DNA from 2 places in the Lysinibacillus sp. VIII_CA genome. Region 2 is predicted to be linked to the other one. Evidence: predicted binding sites of a transcription regulator. Region 2 holds the regulator's gene; the other holds the start of a gene.
What was found. The regulator LexA, encoded in region 2, represses DNA repair genes until DNA is damaged. The targets are predictions, from matches to a motif close to CGAACATATGTTCG.
Positions count from the first base shown of each region.

Region 1: uvrB (excinuclease ABC subunit UvrB) is a predicted target of LexA. The motif match lies at 2,549-2,562, and genes of this name have one in related genera.

Region 1 covers NZ_JBNFXM010000001.1:639,802-649,292, forward strand. Annotated here, with positions in the region: gene uvrA (excinuclease ABC subunit UvrA) at 1-488, opposite strand, end outside; gene uvrB (excinuclease ABC subunit UvrB) at 496-2,475, opposite strand; gene ACP3VS_RS03090 (IDEAL domain-containing protein) at 2,802-3,050, opposite strand; gene ACP3VS_RS03095 (competence protein ComK) at 3,277-3,786, shown strand; one part of gene prfB (peptide chain release factor 2) at 3,827-4,855, opposite strand; one part of gene prfB (peptide chain release factor 2) at 4,857-4,931, opposite strand; gene ACP3VS_RS03105 (competence protein ComK) at 5,033-5,569, opposite strand; gene secA (preprotein translocase subunit SecA) at 5,922-8,432, opposite strand; gene hpf (ribosome hibernation-promoting factor, HPF/YfiA family) at 8,574-9,125, opposite strand; gene ACP3VS_RS03120 (PilZ domain-containing protein) at 9,225-9,491, opposite strand, start outside.
Region 2 covers NZ_JBNFXM010000001.1:123,370-132,860, forward strand. Annotated here, with positions in the region: gene ACP3VS_RS00675 (sensor histidine kinase) at 1-161, shown strand, start outside; gene ACP3VS_RS00680 (response regulator) at 136-768, shown strand; partial or broken gene ACP3VS_RS00685 (transposase) at 1,031-1,332, shown strand; gene tkt (transketolase) at 1,650-3,644, opposite strand; gene ACP3VS_RS00695 (DUF896 domain-containing protein) at 3,770-4,003, opposite strand; gene ACP3VS_RS00700 (GNAT family N-acetyltransferase) at 4,194-4,721, shown strand; partial or broken gene def (peptide deformylase) at 4,865-5,429, shown strand; gene ACP3VS_RS00710 (YneB family resolvase-like protein) at 5,448-6,113, opposite strand; gene yneA (cell division suppressor protein YneA) at 6,110-6,427, opposite strand; gene lexA (transcriptional repressor LexA) at 6,591-7,208, shown strand; gene ACP3VS_RS00725 (gamma-glutamyl-gamma-aminobutyrate hydrolase family protein) at 7,312-8,034, opposite strand; gene ACP3VS_RS00730 (prepilin peptidase) at 8,069-8,821, opposite strand; gene ACP3VS_RS00735 (DUF2339 domain-containing protein) at 9,080-9,491, opposite strand, start outside.

The sequences.
Region 1 (9,491 bases), 520 kb from region 2:
GTTCCTTTACGACCAGAAACCATTGGCGCAAGAAGTTGCATCTTGGTTCTTTCTGGATAAGATAATAAACGGTCCACCATTTGCTCAATCGTTTGGGAAGTAATTTCTATCCCATGATTCGGACAAATCGGCTTACCAATACGTGCATAAAGTAAACGTAAGTAATCATAGATTTCTGTAACCGTCCCGACCGTAGAGCGTGGGTTACGACTCGTCGTTTTTTGGTCAATTGAAATAGCAGGCGATAATCCTTCAATTGCATCAACATCTGGTTTGTCCATTTGTCCAAGAAACTGGCGAGCATAGGCGGACAGAGACTCGACATAACGTCGTTGTCCCTCCGCATAAATCGTATCAAACGCTAGTGAAGATTTACCTGAACCTGATAATCCTGTTAAAACGACTAATTGATCACGTGGAATTGTGACATTAATATTTTTTAAATTATGAGCACGTGCACCTTGCACGACAATTTCAGTATTTTTCACAAGTCATTCACCCTTCTACCTTCAATTCAAATATTGTATCTCTAAGCTCCGCTGCACGTTCGAAATCAAGCGCTTTTGCTGCTTCCTTCATTTCTATTTCTAGAGAAGCTAAGAGCTGTTCTCTTTCTGCCTTAGTCAGCTTTTTGCCCTTCGTCGCCTTTGTTACATAGGATTCTTCTTCTTCTGCCACTTGTGTAGCACGAATTACTTCTGGTATTTTTTTACTAATAGTTTGAGGTGTAATACCATGCTCTTCGTTATATGCCATTTGCAATGCACGACGACGTTTTGTTTCATCCAGTGCCTTTTTCATCGAGTCTGTTACATGATCCGCATACATGATGACATGACCATTCGCATTACGCGCAGCTCGGCCAATCGTTTGAATGAGTGAACGTTCTGAACGTAAGAACCCTTCTTTATCTGCATCTAAAATGGCTACAAGTGATACTTCAGGAATATCAAGGCCTTCTCGCAATAAGTTAATGCCAATTAGTACATCGTATGTGCCCTTCCGTAGCTCACGGATAATCTCAATGCGCTCTAATGTTTTAATCTCAGAATGCAAATATTCAACCTTTAAGCCCATCTCCTTCAAATAGGCGGTTAAATCCTCTGACATTTTCTTCGTTAGCGTTGTTACTAACACTCGCTCATCACGTGCAATTCGATCCTGAATTTCATCAATCAAGTTATCTATTTGACCTTCAATTGGGCGGACATCAATTAATGGATCCAATAAACCAGTAGGTCGAATAATTTGCTGGATCATTTCTGGTGTATGCTCCAACTCATAAGGCCCTGGTGTGGCAGATACATAAATAGCTTGATGTACTCGAGCTTCGTATTCTTCAAAACGCAATGGACGGTTATCTAGAGCAGATGGTAAGCGGAAACCATGTTCTACCAGTACCCCTTTACGTGCTTGGTCACCGTTATACATCCCTCGTACCTGTGGGAGAGTTACGTGACTTTCATCTACTACAAGTAAAAAGTCCTCAGGGAAATAATCAAGCAAAGTATAAGGAGTAGCACCTGCTTCACGTAAAGTTAAGTGACGGGAATAGTTCTCAATCCCCGAACAAAAGCCCATTTCACGCATCATTTCTAAATCATAACGCGTTCGTTGCTCTAGACGTTGAGCCTCCAACAATTTATCCTCGGCACGCAATAATGCCAAACGATCTTCTAATTCTTTTTCGATATTTTCAATTGCTTTTCGCATTTTTTCTTCTCGTGTAACGAAGTGGGATGCTGGAAAAATAGCAACATGCTCTCGATCTGATAATATTTCTCCAGTTAAAGCATCTACTTCACGGATACGATCAATTTCATCCCCAAAAAATTCGACACGAATACAATGTTCATCACGTGAGGCTGGGAAAATTTCAACTACATCTCCTCGTACCCGAAACGTTCCACGTGTAAAACTAACATCATTGCGCTCATATTGAACATCTACAAGTTTGCGCAGTAACTGATTACGTTCAATTTCCATACCTGTGCGAATCGATACAACCATTTCACGATATTCTTCTGGAGAACCAAGACCGTAAATACAGGATACAGATGCAATAATAATGACATCATCACGCTCAAATAATGCCGAAGTTGCAGAGTGGCGCAGCTTATCAATTTCATCGTTAATGCTAGAATCCTTTTCTATATAAGTATCTGTCTGCGGTACATAGGCTTCTGGTTGGTAGTAATCATAGTAACTAACAAAATATTCTACAGCGTTATTTGGAAAGAACTCTTTGAACTCACTATATAATTGGCCCGCCAATGTTTTATTGTGTGCCATAATGAGTGTCGGTTTTTTAACCTGCTGGATGACATTAGAAATCGTAAACGTTTTTCCAGTTCCTGTAGCACCTAGTAACGTTTGATGACGCTTGCCTGCCTTCACACCCTCCACTAATTCCGCAATTGCCTGTGGCTGGTCCCCATTAGGCTGATATGGCGCTTGTAAATCAAAAGTTTGCACACCTGTCCCCGTCCTTTCTTTCCAATTTGTACATATATTTTAGCATAGCAATATTAAAATATCGAACATTTAACGAACGAATGTTTGTAAAATTTTTTTCTATCCCTAAAAATGGAAGATGGCCCATCAACCTTCTACTTTCATCATAGCCGTTTCAACAGGTTTTCAAGCTTTATCTATTCATTAGTCAATTATAGAATGGTAGTCGCAATTTCTCGTTTCTCATTTTTAGTGCAATTTCATAAATTGAGTGCATTGGACCCCACCCACTCTATCATTTCCAAAAACAAAAATCCCGCTCTCCATAGACGCGGAGAGCGGAATAATTAGTATGATTCATCTTCTGTTTGATGCAAGGAGTTTAGTTCGGTTGCGTATTGATAAAATGCGTTTTCATCTTTATCATCGAGCGCTCTATCTATCAGAACTATGAGCTGCTCTTGTCGATGCATACGCTGGATACGATTTAAAAATAAATCTAAATAAATCTCGTTTAATAATCTCTCTGCCTCATCAACTTTTTTTGAATGACCAACGGCTTTTAGAAAATCTGTGTACGAATAATATTTATCCAACGATCTCACCCCGATCCTTTTCTAAATTATATGAAAATTGAAATTAAAAAGCAATGCTTACGATTTGAAAATAACTTGAATTAGCTACTAAACTCGTGAAGTTTAAAGCAAACTCTCTAAGCATTTCATTCATTTATAAGCCTTGTTCCATTATTTTGTATATTTTTTGAAATTCATATTATGTACTACACTACGATTATCAATAGAAAAGGGAGGCACTTTCACTATGACTACCAAATTTGTTAATGGCTATTTAATTTCCTTTAACACTTACTTGCTACAACCTATTCAGCATGACGCTAAAATTTTTACTCATGTTATTGACAAACATAATGAGCTAATTGTTACTCGGAAACCGATGCATGTACTAAGAAAATCCTGTATATCATTAGGCTCCACCTATGAAGCTGCCAAGCAATCTGCTAAACGTTTTTTTGGTAATCAACATAAGCTACCAATAGTTGTGGCTTTTGATTATGGGTTTCCTTGCATTTTTCTACCAACCTATTCACCGAATTCAATTCATAATATATGGATAGGACTCCATGCTATTACTAACATTACACCTAGTAAAACAGGATGTGTTGTCACATTAAAAAATGATAAAAAGATTGAGCTACCTATTCAATATGCTTCTATTAGTAAGCAGTTTGTAAATGCATCAATGCTCTATAAACATTATATGAACGAACGAAAACAGCTTAGTCAAGACTCCCCCTATCATCCACCCTTTTAACTACAAGAATCCCCCAAGATTAACTCTTGGGGGATGGATATTAATTAATTTTTGAACGTAAGTACGCATTAATAAACGGATCTAAATCGCCGTCCATTACCGCTCCGACATTCCCTGTTTCTTCATTGGTACGATGATCTTTTACCATAGAGTATGGATGGAATACATAAGAGCGAATTTGCGAGCCCCAGCCAATGTCCTTTTGTTCACCACGGATCTCATCAAGCTGCGCCTGTTGCTTCTCTAGCTCTAATTGATATAATTTCCCTTTTAACATAGCCATCGCTTTTTCACGGTTTTTAATTTGTGAACGTTCTGCTTGGCATTGTACAACCGTGCCAGTCGGGATGTGTGTAATACGAACAGCTGAATCTGTTGTATTGATGTGCTGACCACCCGCACCTGTCGCACGATACGTATCAATTTTCAAATCTTCTGTGCGAATATCAATTTCAATATTCTCGTCAAACTCTGGCATAACATCACAAGAAACGAAAGAAGTATGACGACGTCCTGAAGAATCAAATGGTGAAATACGTACTAGGCGATGGACACCTTTTTCGGCCTGTAAATAACCGAAAGCATTATGCCCCTTAATCGAAATGGTTACAGATTTAATCCCTGCTTCATCACCAGGAAGATAATCCATTGTCTCCACTTTAAAGCCACGCTTCTCAGCCCATCGTGTATACATACGTAAAAGCATAGAACCCCAGTCTTGTGACTCTGTTCCCCCTGCTCCTGGGTGCAATTCTAAAATGGCATTGTTTTGATCGTATGGACCGCTCAATAATAATTGCAGCTCAAAATCAGCCATTTTTTGTTGGAATTCCACCAACTCTTTTCCCAATTCTTCCTGCAATTCTTCATCTGGCTCTTCACGTAAAAGCTCCAATGTCATATCTAAATTCTCATGTGTTTCTTCTAATTCTTTATATTCATTAACGATTGCTTTTAAGCCATTACCCTCATTAATGATCACCTGTGCACCTTGCTGATCATCCCAGAACCCTGGCTCTAGCATCATTTCATCTAACTCCTGTATACGTGCCTCTTTGTTTTCTAAGTCAAAGAGACCCCCTGAAGTCCACCAATTTTTTGGCTGTAGTATCTAACACATTGCGTACATCTGCTAATTCTATCATTGTAAAATCCTCCGAACGTTTGTAATGGAGCATAGTGTGAAAGCTCCGTATCTTTTTATTATAACGTTTTTACAGAGGAAAACATACATAAATACACGATCCTAAGTCTCGTCCTCAAGCATATCAAGCGTAAAACGTTGAAATACTTTCACACGATCATATTGAACAAGTAAATGCTTCGTCCTTCTCTCTAATCTATATTTTAATAAAAATGCCCGTTGAATACGATACTCTATCGTTTTGACACTAACATCTACAATAATTTCCTGCCCATTCGTAAAGATTATCTTTGTACTCTTTTTATCCACAGAGATATACTCATCAATATGATGGACAGCAAACCATATACATTCCGGATGTAGAGGCGACTTGCTCGGAAACCATAAAATATTACCTCGCTCATCCACAACGATTGGGTTTTTATTAAGCTTACCTAAAATCATTTTTGATCCATCAAAAGCCCCTCTTAAGCTAGAACCATAATAACGCAGATTATAGTCCATTAACTTTGTCGGCGGTATTTTAGAAATATAATCTTTACTTTTTTCCATTACCCGAGTACATAAATTTCCAAAGGAATCATACACAGGCATATACAGCATAGTTTCACTACTCATAATATCCTTCTTATGCATCATTATTCCCCCTTTATGCACTTATGTTTTCAGCCTAAATAAAAAAAGAATATACAAATGTCCGTACATTCCCGCTTTTTTCTACAAGTCGAAATTGCTTGGAAAACTCTATTTCCACCCACATTTCTCCCACCCCATCTTTAATCTTTTGTCACTCTTAATTCTTTGTTTTCAACCCACCTAATTATTAGGTAATAATAGAAGTATTCTCTAAAACTAAATCCCTAATATTACAGCTATTGTATACCCATATTTTACTATTGTCTATAAATTCTGACTTTTATAACAAAAATTTATTTATTTATAAAAAAAAGATCATTTCAACACACAGTTAAAATGACCTTTTCCCTTTATATTATTGAGCTGCGCCATGACAGTTTTTAAACTTCTTACCGCTTCCACACGGACATAAATCATTACGTCCAACATTTTCAGCTTTACGAACTGGTTGCTTTTTCGGAGCAGGACCGCCTTCTTCCTTCGGATTAACAGCCTGACCTTTCGCCACCTCTTCACGCTCAAGATTACTGCGAATTTCTGCCTTCATTGCATACTTCGCAACATCCTCGCGAATGGAAGCAACCATATCTTCGAACATCGCAAAACCTTCTTGTTGATATTCACGAAGTGGATCATTTTGACCGTATGCACGCAGATGGATACCTTGACGAAGTTGATCCATTGCATCAATATGATCGATCCATTTTGTATCAATAGAACGTAATAAAATAACTTTTTCAAACTCACGCATACGCTCTGGAGTAAGCTCTGCTTCTTTTTCATCATATCGAGCATGAACAGCTTCTGAAATCAATTGATTAATGTCTTCAGCAGATTTGCCTTGGAAATCAGCTACTTTTAGTTGACCTTCCTCTAGCAAGTTAGCAGCCACAAAATCATCAATAGCCTTCAGATTCCAATCTTTTTGCTCCCCTTGTGTATAGAGTCCGACAACATTATCGATCGTCTCTTGAATCATCGATTCCACAAGCACACGCATATTTTCTGTTTCTAGCACATCATAACGCTCTTTATAAATAATCTCACGTTGCTGACGGAGAACATCATCATATTGTAATAAACGCTTACGAGCATCAAAGTTATTACCTTCGACACGTTTCTGCGCTGATTCTACAGCTCTCGACACAACTTTTGATTGCAATGGCTGTGTATCGTCCATTCCTAAACGCATCATCATAGACTTCATATTATCTGAACCGAAACGACGCATTAAATCATCTTCTAGTGATAAATAAAATTGTGTCACCCCTGGATTCCCTTGACGACCAGAACGTCCACGTAGCTGGTTATCAATACGACGGGATTCATGTCTCTCTGTACCAATTACCGCTAACCCGCCAATTTCTAAAACACCTTCACCAGGTTTAATATCGGTACCACGCCCCGCCATATTTGTGGCAATCGTTACAGCACCCTTTGTACCAGCATTCGCAATAATTTCTGCCTCACGTTCATGGTTTTTCGCATTCAGTACATTATGAGGGATTTTATGTTTATCAAGCAATTGCGAAATAATTTCAGATGTTTCAATCGCAACCGTACCAACAAGAACAGGCTGTCCTGCCTTATGGCGCTCTGCAATATCAGCCGCCACCGCTTTATATTTCCCTTCCATAGAAGCAAAAATTAAATCTGGACGGTCATCACGAGCAATGGGCTTATTCGTAGGAATCGCAATAACGCTCATATTGTAAATATTGCGGAACTCTTCTTCCTCAGTTTTCGCTGTACCTGTCATTCCCGCAAGCTTTTGGTACATACGGAAATAGTTTTGGAATGTAATGGTAGCCATTGTCATTGATTCATTTTGAATCTCAACGCCTTCTTTTGCTTCAATAGCTTGGTGGAGGCCATCCGAATATCGGCGCCCCTTCATTAAACGACCAGTAAAGCCATCAACAATCACAATTTCGCCATCTTGGACAACATAATCGACATCATTATGCATACTCACATGTGCCTTTAACGATTGGTTAATCGCATGATTTAAGCGGACATGTGTTAAATCAAACAAATTGTCAATGCCGAATGCTTTCTCCGCCTTTTCCACACCAGCATCTGTTAATGTAACACCTTTTGTTGACTCTTCGTATGTGTAATCTGTTTCTGCACTTAACATACGTACAAACGCATTAGACTGTTTATACAACTGTGCTGATTTCCCAGCCTGACCGGAAATGATTAATGGCGTACGTGCCTCATCAATTAAAATCGAGTCAACCTCATCGATGACAGCATAGTGAAGTGGGCGTTGAACACGCTCCTCTTTATAAAGCACCATATTATCACGCAAATAGTCAAATCCTAATTCATTGTTTGTACTATAAGTGATATCCGCTTCATAGGCCGCACGCTTCTCTTCTTTTGACAGGCTATTTAAATTTAAACCTACTGTAAGACCTAAGAAATTATACAGCTGTCCCATCTCAGCAGCGTCACGACTAGCCAAATATTCATTGACTGTGACAACATGCACACCTTTACCAGTAATCGCATTTAAATAAACCGCCATCGTAGCTGTTAACGTTTTACCTTCACCGGTCTTCATCTCTGAAATGTTACCTTCATCAAGAGAAGCAGCCCCCATGATTTGGACACGGAACGGATACATCTCTAACACACGTTTCGACGCTTCGCGACAAACAGCAAAAGCCTCCGCACGAATAGACTCTAACTGCTCCCCATCCGCATAACGCTTTTTAAACTCTTCTGTTTTCGCTTGTAATTGTTCATCTGAAAGCTGTTCCATTTGAGAAGCGAATCCCTCAACCTGGTCAGCGATTTTTTCTAATTTTTTTAACTCACGTTTATTGAAATCAAATAATTTATTTAATAGGTTTGCCATGAATGTTTTTCACTTCCTATATAGATTCAACTTTCATTTTACCATTGTGTAACAGTTTCATGCAAACAGTCACCCTACTTGCATGAGAAAGTCATACAAAAAAGACTCTCGCCATCGCGAGAGCCTTTGTCATCATGAAGTTTAAGTTGTTTCAATTAAGCCATATTTTCCGTCTTTACGTTTATACACAATATTTGTGCCGTTTGATTCAGCATCTGTAAAGACATAGAAATCATGCCCTAACATATTCATTTGTAATACAGCCTCTTCCTGATCCATCGGTTTTAAATCAAATTGCTTGGTACGTACAATGGAGTATTCTTCTTCATCCAAAGTCGTATCAGCGACTGCTTGAGTAGTAGCAAAATAAAGGCCTGCCCCTTCACGCTCACGGAATTTACGGTTTACTTTCGTTTTATGCTTACGAATCTGACGCTCTAATTTATCAACAATGAGATCAACCGCAGCATACATATCATTATGACGCTCTTCAGCACGAAGAGTTAAGTTCTTCATTGGGATTGTAACTTCCACTTTTGTTTGCTTGTCATTATAAACCTTTAAATTTACGTTAGCATTGGCGTTAACATCTTCGTTAAAATAACGTTCAACTTTTTCGATTTTATTCTCAACATACTCTCGAATAGCTGGAGTTACCTCAATATTTTCACCACGAATGTTAAAGTTTAACATGTAAACTCCTCCTTTATAACTGCTATACTATCTATTTCTACACAAGTGTGTGAAATTCCTCTAAAATAATTCTTTATTTTACAAAAAACTTTTATAAAATTAATATTGGCTTTGCTTTTTTATTTCTGCCGCTTCTTTTTTGCGTCGTAGCTTTAATTCATCTACAATCAACTCTTCAACACGACCTTGATCATTAAAATAAACGCCATATTGCTTACCACTACCAAATGGACGACTCCAAATCACTTCACCATAAGCCCGTACCTCTTGCGTATCAAGCACAAAATGGATATCCAATGGTGGGGGATTCACACCTAAATCCACTTCCGTATACATCTTTAACCCACGCGGACTAATATCCAGCAA
Region 2 (9,491 bases):
CCACTTCTTACGGCTTGCAAAATATTGCTGAACGTGCAGTTGAAATAGGCTGCACATACAAAATTGTGTCAGTCCCTGAAGAAGGAACGATTGTCGAAGTAAAAATTCCACTACATAAGGAGGAGGTCAATAGTAATGATACAAGTACTCATAGTGGATGATCATGAAATGGTGCGTATAGGCGTTTCAGCTTACTTATCCGCACAGCCTGATATTACAGTTGTTGGTGAGGCTGAAAACGGGCAAGAAGCAGTTGAGCGTGCTCTTGCCTTAAAGCCTGATATTATTTTAATGGATAATGTTATGCCCATTATGACTGGTGCTGAGGCAACAGCAGAAATTTTAGCGGCATGGCCTGAGGCAAAAATCATGATGGTGACTAGCTTTTTAGATGATGACAAAGTCTACCCTGCATTAGAGGCAGGAGCAGTAAGTTATATTTTAAAAACATCTAATGCTAAACAAATTGCGGAAGCCATTCGTAAAACAATGGGTGGTGAAACGGTTTTAGAGCCAGAAGTCACATCTAAAATGATGCACCGTATGCGCAACGGCAATAATACACCTCTTTACGAGCAACTTACTGACCGTGAAATGGAAGTCCTATTATTAATGGCACAGGGCAAAGCCAATCAGGAAATCGCCGATGAGCTATACATTGCTTTAAAAACTGTGAAAACACATGTTAGCAATATTCTAGCAAAGCTAGAAGTGCAGGATCGTACACAGGCTGTTGTCTATGCATTTCAAAATGGGCTTGCCAAATAATTCCTACATAAAAAAACTGCATAACCATATGCAGTTCAGACTGTAGACAAACTCAATGAAATAAAGTAAAGCCGTTGATTTCCACTTCGTGTGGACGCTTTCCGCGGGCGGGGTCGAGCTGCTTCCCTCGCTTCGCTCAGTCCAGGATCTCGTCTTTCCCGCTTTTCCCGCTGGAGTCACCGCCCTTCGTTCCCATCAACTTCTACATAAAGTGCCCCATCTATATAGGATGTTGAAAAGTAAATTTTGAGGTGCTAATACATCGAAACCTTTGATTTGTGCGAAGTGTCAAGCCTTCCCAATGTACGGAAAGTAAGAATTACAAAAAACTCATTCAACGCCATACTTGGGAACTGTATGTGGAGGAAGCTGAACATTTACGCCATTCCTATGACGTCAAACAAATTTATGCAAGCGTAAAGAAACGATTGAGCATGTCTTTGCCGATGCAATGGTATGCGATGGACAACCTAGAGGTCTGAAAAATTGTCCATGCAGGCGATACTAACTCTTGCTGTCATGAATTTAAAGAAACTAGCTACTTGGACGTGGCTGGCGGCTTAAAAGAGTTCTTATACTTGAAGAGTCTGTTTTATGGGATATCAAATTACCATTTTTAAACATAAAGAAAGTAAAAAAATGACAAAAGGAATCGAGTGTGAACTTCTCAATTCCTTTTGTCACAGTCTGAACTGCATAACCATATGCAGTTTTTTTGATTTGGGATATTTTTGAAAATTATTGCCACAGATATATTTGTTAATTCCTTTAGTGATACGTCACTCAATACCTAACATTTGATTCTCACATGCTATAAAAAGTACCGCAACGCCCAGCGAATTGATACAATCGCTGAGTGTTGCGGTACTTTATTAAAAATCTTATAGAGCTTTTACCTTCGCAACTACATTTTCTACAGTGAATCCGTATTTTTCCATTACTACTTCACCTGGAGCTGATGCGCCAAATTTATCGATTGCAAGCACATCACCATCAAAGCCAGTATATTTATGCCAGCCGAATGATGCACCCATTTCAATCGCAAGACGTTTAGTGACAGCTTTTGGTAAAACAGATTCTTTGTAGGCAGCATCTTGTTTTTCAAAGCGATCCATAGATGGCATTGAAACGACAGCTACATCCAAACCTTCACCTTTTAATGCATTTTGAGCTTCAATTGCAAGAGATACTTCAGAGCCTGTTGCAATTAATATAGCATCCGCTACTGCTTTAGTTGCAGGAGATACTGTGTAAGCACCCTTCGTCACACCTTCACGTACTGTTTCAATAGAAGCGTTAAGAACAGGTAAGTTTTGACGAGACAATACTAATACTGTTGGCGTATTTTCTGATGCAACGGCAAGCTCCCATGCAACAGCTGATTCATTTGCATCCGCAGGACGAACAACAGATAAATTAGGCATTGCACGTAGTGATGCAAGGTGTTCAATTGGCTCATGCGTTGGTCCATCTTCGCCAACAGCAATCGAGTCATGTGTAAATACATACGTTACAGGTAGACCCATTAATGCTGACAGACGAACTGCCGGACGCACATAGTCTGAGAACACGAAGAATGTACCACCAAATACATTTAAACCACCGTGAAGTGCCATACCGTTTAAAGCAGCGCCCATTGCAAATTCACGCACACCAAACCAGATGTTGCGACCAGCATAATCGTCCGCTGAGAAGTCGCCTGCACCCTTCATCGTTGTTTTATTAGAGCCAGCAAGGTCAGCAGAGCCACCAAAGAATGATGGAGTTTTCTTAGCAATAGCATTAATCGCATCACCAGAAGAAGAACGTGTTGCTACAGATTTACCAGCTTCATACACTGGTAATTCCGAAGCGAAGTCTGCTGGTAATTCACCCTTCATAGCCTGTTCAAATTGAGCTGCTAATTCTGGGAATTCCTGTTTATAAGCAGTAAATTTCGCATTCCAAGCTTCCTCAGACTGTGCTCCTTGCACCTCAGCCGCAGCATTAAAAGTATCATATACTTCAGCAGGAATTTGGAAAGGCTCATGTGCCCACTCATAGGCAGCTTTTGTTAATACCACTTCATCTGTACCAAGTGGTGCACCATGAGAATCCGCTTTACCCGATTTATTTGGTGAACCAAAACCAATCACTGTTTTCACTTCAATCAATGTTGGTTTGCCAGTTGATTTTTTAGCTTCTTCAATAGTTGCATTAATCGCATCAACATCTGTGCCATCTGCAACTTTTAAATAATTCCAACCATAAGATTCAAAACGTTTTTGGACGTTTTCTGAGAATGACTTTTCTAAGTCTCCATCTAAAGAAATATCATTAGAATCGTAAAGCACGATTAATTTTTCAAGTTTTAAGTGACCAGCTAATGAAATAGCCTCTGCTGCTACGCCCTCCATTAAGTCTCCATCACCACATAATGCAAATGTATAGTGGTCAACGATGTCATGACCTGGTTTATTGTACGTAGCTGCTAAATGACGCTCTGCCATTGCCATACCTACAGTCATGGCAATACCTTGTCCTAGAGGACCAGTTGTTGCTTCCACACCTACTGTATGACCATATTCAGGATGTCCTGGTGTTAATGAATCCCATTGGCGGAAGTTTTGAATTTCTTCCATTGGTAAACCATAGCCGCCAAGGTGAAGTAAGCTGTATAAAAGCATGGAACCATGACCTGCTGATAGTACAAAACGATCACGGTTAAACCATTTTGGATTTGCTGGATTATGGCGTAATTGTTTTGTCCAAAGCGTATAAGCCATTGGCGCTGCCCCCATTGGTAAACCTGGGTGACCAGAATTTGCTTTTTCAATAGCATCGATTGACAAAGTTCGGATAGCATTAATTGCTAATAAATCCGCATGTTGAGTCATTATATTGTGACATCCTTTCTCGTCCTATAATTGTTCTTCTACAGTTTAGTCAACATTGCTTTAGAAAACAATGCTTTTGTTATACTATTTGTATTTTCATACATACTTTATTAAATTGTGTCACATTAATTTAGAAATTTATTTTTTTTCGCTTGTCTTACCTTCTCTGGCGTGACATCATTTCCTTCTGCATCAACCACTTTTACGTTTTCAATCGTATCACGCATCGTTGCTCTAAATGTATCCAAGTATTCTTTACGAAGCGCTGTTCGCTCCTTTGCCTCTTCATCCGTTAGTTGACCATTTTTTGCTTTAGCAGAAAGTTCATTTATACGGTTAATTTTTTCTTTTGATAACATAGTTACACACCTTTCAGTACCTATCTTATTGACTTCGGTATGCAAAGTATAGCACGGTTTCCCATTAAATGCAGTTATACCAACCCTTATTCAAGCTGTTGAAATAAAAAAATACATGACTTCCAGATGTTTGAAGTGTATAAGTATTATATGGAAGGAAAAATTTAACTATATATTGGAGGATATACATGTGAACGTGACAACTAAGCGATTACTCATTCGAACATTTCAAGAACAGGACTGGGAAGCTGTTTATAGCTATACTTCAGATGAAAAAGTGATGCATTATATGCCTGAAGGTGTTTTCACTGAAGATCAGGCAAAGAAATTTATTAAAGAAAATAGCAGCGACAAAGCAAAACATTTTGCTATTGTTTCAAATAATTGCAAGCAAGTGATTGGTCATATTGTTTTCCATCCTTGTTTCGGTGATCATACTTATGAAATCGGTTGGGTACTAAATCCAGCTTACCAAAATCAAGGCTTTGCTTCTGAAGCTGCACATGCTGTATTAGACTATGGATTTAATGAAAAGAAACTTCATAGAATTATTGCAACGTGTCAGCCCGAAAATATCGCTTCTTATAAGGTTATGGAAAAAATAGGAATGAGACGTGAAGGTTTTTTTAAAAAATGTATACCATATGGGGATGAATGGTGGGACGAATACTATTACGCAGTCTTACGTGAAGAGTGGGACAATTTGTTAGGAGGTTAGAAGAACATTAAACACTAAACTACTAAGCTCGTGGAAATGGAAGAAGTTCCTGTAAATGGTATTAGGCACTTGGTCAATAATGGATGATCCGACCATACAAATTAGCTTGAAAAAACTTCTGAATACGGAGGAGGTATTTTTCGATGGCAAAATTTCATCCTGATTACATGATTACTAAAAGAACACTCGGTCCTATTACGTAAACAAACACAAGAGGTTGCCATACCAGTTCCCTTAGAGGACCGACATATATTATTTTCTATGCTTCAATATTTAAAAAACAGCCAAGATCCGATTTTAACAAAAAAGTATAAGCTACGTCCTGGTAGTGGCCTCTCTGCAAATCAAATTGGCGTAGATAAAAGAATGTTTGCTGTCCTTTTTGAAGATCATGACCAAAAACACGAAATGATGTTCATTAACCCAAAAGTAATGAGCCATTCTTTAAATATGATCTATTTGCCTGAGGGAGAAGGGTGTCTGTCTGTTAATCGACCAGTTCACGGTTTTGTACCAAGATATGAACGAATTAAAGTAAAAGCCTATACTATTGATGGACAGGAATTTATTTTGTCTTTAAAAGGCTATGAATCTATCGTTGTACAACATGAAATCGATCATTTAAATGGTATTATGTTTTATGATCGAATTAATAAAGATAACCCTTTTCAACTACCCCAAAATGTTATTATCGAAAGCTTGTATTAAAAAAATTAGCAGGCTATATTATTTGCCTGCTAATTTTTCTTGATGCTCTTGGAATCGGCGATGTACGGTTGCCTTACTTACCTCAAAGCCTAATCCTCTAAGAGTAATGGAAATTTCCTCAAAGGTAAAACCACGATTACGTAGCTTCACGATTTCATCAACAGGGAGTTCCTTCCGTTCCTGACCATGCGGATTCCCACGATTGGATAGGTTATTTTCAGGGCGATAGCCATTTTCCACAGCACGTCGCATACCTCTGCGGATTTTCGCATTATGGATTCTACGTTGATACTCTTCTACAATTGCTAAAATCTCTAGTAGCATCGTATCCATTTCGTTTAATTGAACTGGTCCTGCATCACGAATCGAATAAACATCTGTTGCTGATTTTTGTAATAAATGCAATACTGCCATCCTGGCATTTCCACGGCCTAAACGAGTTTCATCTTGTACAAAAAGAGCTTTTACTTCCTTCTCTTTTATAAAATCAAGCATTTCAAGTAAGCCTTCGCGTTCAACATCATAACCGCTATGCTTATCTTTAAAAACACCCTTTACTTCATAGCCTTGCTCTTTAGCACAGAGCACTAATTCTTCTTGTTGGCGCTCTAACGAGGAGCTTTGCGTTTCTTTTTCAGTACTTACCCGGCAATAGACAACAGCCGTCATTTGATTATTTTTCATTGTTCGTTTCTCGCAATTTCAATGGTTTTGATGGGACTGGCTTGATCACTCAAAACTGGAATGACTAGAGATTTACCCGCCACGATTTTAATATCTGCTAACTCATTTTCTGATTTGACAAGTTTAATCCAATCTTCTTTACTCATTTTACCACGGTATTGTTCGGCTAACGACCACAAGCTATCCCCATGTTCAATTTGAATTTCAGCGTAATTAACATCCCCCGGATCAGTGATGTAAAGGTAACTTGCGAAGAGTAAACAAGCACCTAATAATATAGTGATATGTGTATTTTTCTTTAACCATTTCATCATTATAACCTCTTTTCTAGAATGTTTGTTCGGAATATACGTTCCCATAATAAAGCGAACAAACGTTTTTGTCAAACACTTTTCGAACCTATGTTTGCATACGTGTTCGCATTCTGTTATACTATCAAATAAGAAGAATGATATTAGAAAAAAGAGGTGAGCAATCATGAAAAAAGTATCGAAAAGACAAGAGGACATTTTAGCGTTCATTAAAGACGAGGTACGAGCTAAAGGGTATCCGCCATCAGTCCGTGAAATCGGGGAAGCTGTTGGACTTGCTTCAAGTTCAACTGTTCATGGTCATTTGGCTCGATTAGAACAAAAGGGTTTTATTCGTCGAGATCCAACAAAACCACGTGCTATTGAAATTCTTGAACCTGAAGAATCCATCCAAAAGCAACACGTCATCCATGTACCACTTGTAGGGAAGGTTACAGCAGGTTCTCCTATTACAGCTATCGAAAATATTGAAGAGTATTTCCCACTGCCTGATACATATGGCACGAGTGAGGATCAGTTATTCATGCTAGAAATTATGGGTGAATCGATGATTGAAGCAGGAATTTTAGATGGTGATTTAGTGATTGTGAAGCAAAAATCAACGGCTAATAATGGAGACATTGTTGTAGCCATGACAGCTGAAGATGAAGCTACTGTAAAACGATTCTTTAAGGAAAAAAACCATTTCCGTTTACAGCCTGAAAATTCATCAATGGAACCGATTATCGTCGATCAAGTATCCATTTTGGGACAAGTTGTTGGTCTGTATCGCCGTGTACATTAATTAAATGAGGGTTTGAGGATTGTGTTCCTTCACTGAGCATAAATCCTCTTTTTTACGCAAAAAAAGAATCCATAAACTATTGGATTCTTTTGACAACGGCCTTTTAAGCCTCTTTTTTAAATTTTATGCTCGCTTCAATAAACGCTGCAAATAGCTTTTGTGCATGCGGATCTCCTGCTATAGCTAATTCCTCTGGGTGCCACTGGACAGCCAAGCAGAATGGTAATTCCTCATGTACCACTGCTTCAATAATGCCATCACTTGATTTCGCTGCAACTTTTAAATTCTCCGCTAGTACATTCACTGATTGATGATGAAAAGAATTGACGGCAATTTTCTCTTGTTCCAGAATAGTGGCTAATAAATTCTCCGCAATAATTTGTACATAATGCGTTGCTACTGATCTACCGGCCTGTTGCATATGTTTAATAAGCTTTGTACTATAATGGTCACTATCAATGTCCTGATATAACGTCCCGCCTAATGCAACATTTAATATTTGGATACCCCGACAAATACCGAAAATAGGCATTTTTCGTAAAAATGCAGCCTCAATTAATGCTAATTCTACGGCATCTCTAGCTGGATGAATTTTACCTAACTTTGGTGAAGGGTCCACTCCAAATAAAAAAGGATGTACATCATAGCCTCCCGATAGCAATAAGCCATCCGTAAGGGCTAAAATTTGTGCAGCATCTTCCTCAACCCCTAACGGAATAATGAGGGGGATACCGCCCGCCTCAATAATACTTTTGCTGTAAGCAGCATTTAAATGAGCTGATAAATCATCTTCTACAAAAGCTGTAATTCCAATAATCGGCTTCACTTGATTCCCCTCCACAAAATTGAAGATTAAATACTTACCAAAAACCTAAGTACCACTTGATGAACGAATCTCCATAGAAATAAACAATATTAGCGGCTAATGCAATTGATGGGCCAAAGGGAATAGGTGTTTTTCTTCCCTGTTTACGCTTTAATAAGACAACTATTCCGACTATCATACCAATGATAGCAGCTAAAAATAAAGTCAACAGCGTATGAATAGTACCGAGAACAAGACCAATTAAAAAGAATAATTTAATATCCCCTCCTCCCATTCCACCTTTCGATAAAACCGCAATACTATATAATATGCCAAAACCAACGAGTGAACCCAATAGGCTGTCCCACCAAGGTGTTAAAGGTGATAGTACACGTCCAATGACCAATATAGGCAAAAAGAATAAAAGAATCTTATCTGGAATTAACAGATAAGTAAAATCTGAAACAACTATAATGACTAACAATGAGATGAACGATAAAGCTACTATGAATTCCATGCTCCAGTTTAGCTTCAAATAAGCAAGGGCGAATAATCCTCCAGTCAACAATTCTATCGCTGGATATACTGACGAGATTTTAAAGCCACAGCCCCGACATTTTCCTCTTATAAACAGATAAGACAATACTGGCACTAAATCAAGAACCGTCAATGGTCTTTGACAGTTTGTACAATGGGAGGAAGGAAGTACAAGAGACTCCTTCCGCGGTACACGAAAGCCAACTACATTATAAAAAGAGCCAAAAACTAGACCAAATAAAAAAATGATAATTGTATAAGCCATTTCCAAATTTATGTCCTCCTAAACCAATAGGCGCCCATACAATCCGTATGATGCGCCTATTCGTATAATTATTGTAGTTTTGCTCGGTAATACACGTAACCAATGTTATTCAGAACAAGGGACATAGATAATATGTGATGTATTTGAGGAATATTTTCACAAAGGATTTAAAGTACGATAAGAAGAAAGAAGGAGTAGAGTAAGAGTATTATCAGTTTAGCACAAGATAAAAGAGATTCCAAAAATCATTGGAATCTCTTTTATTTATTTCCTCAGTAACCTACCTGATAACAGCATGCCAATGCCACCAATTGTTATAAATAGAACAGCTCTAATTAATAAATCAAGTGCTGATAGGTCGAAGAAAATCAGCTTGATAAACGCAATGACTAAGATAACAAAGCCTGTAGTGCGAAGTGTTTTTAATTGTTGCGTGGAACTAAGCCATAACGAAATACTCGCGGTTAGAAATAATGTAATCGTTGTAAGAGCTATACTTAGTTTCCAATCAAGTAGATGACTATACGTAAATTGATGAACGAGCCCCCATATCGAGATCATTGTGAGTACGACACCTGAGCTAACAATAGCGTCTACATATTTCCCCATTCGTTCTGCATATAGCCGATAAATACGGCCCTTTACTAGAACGTCCACAATAATCGCCACTATTACT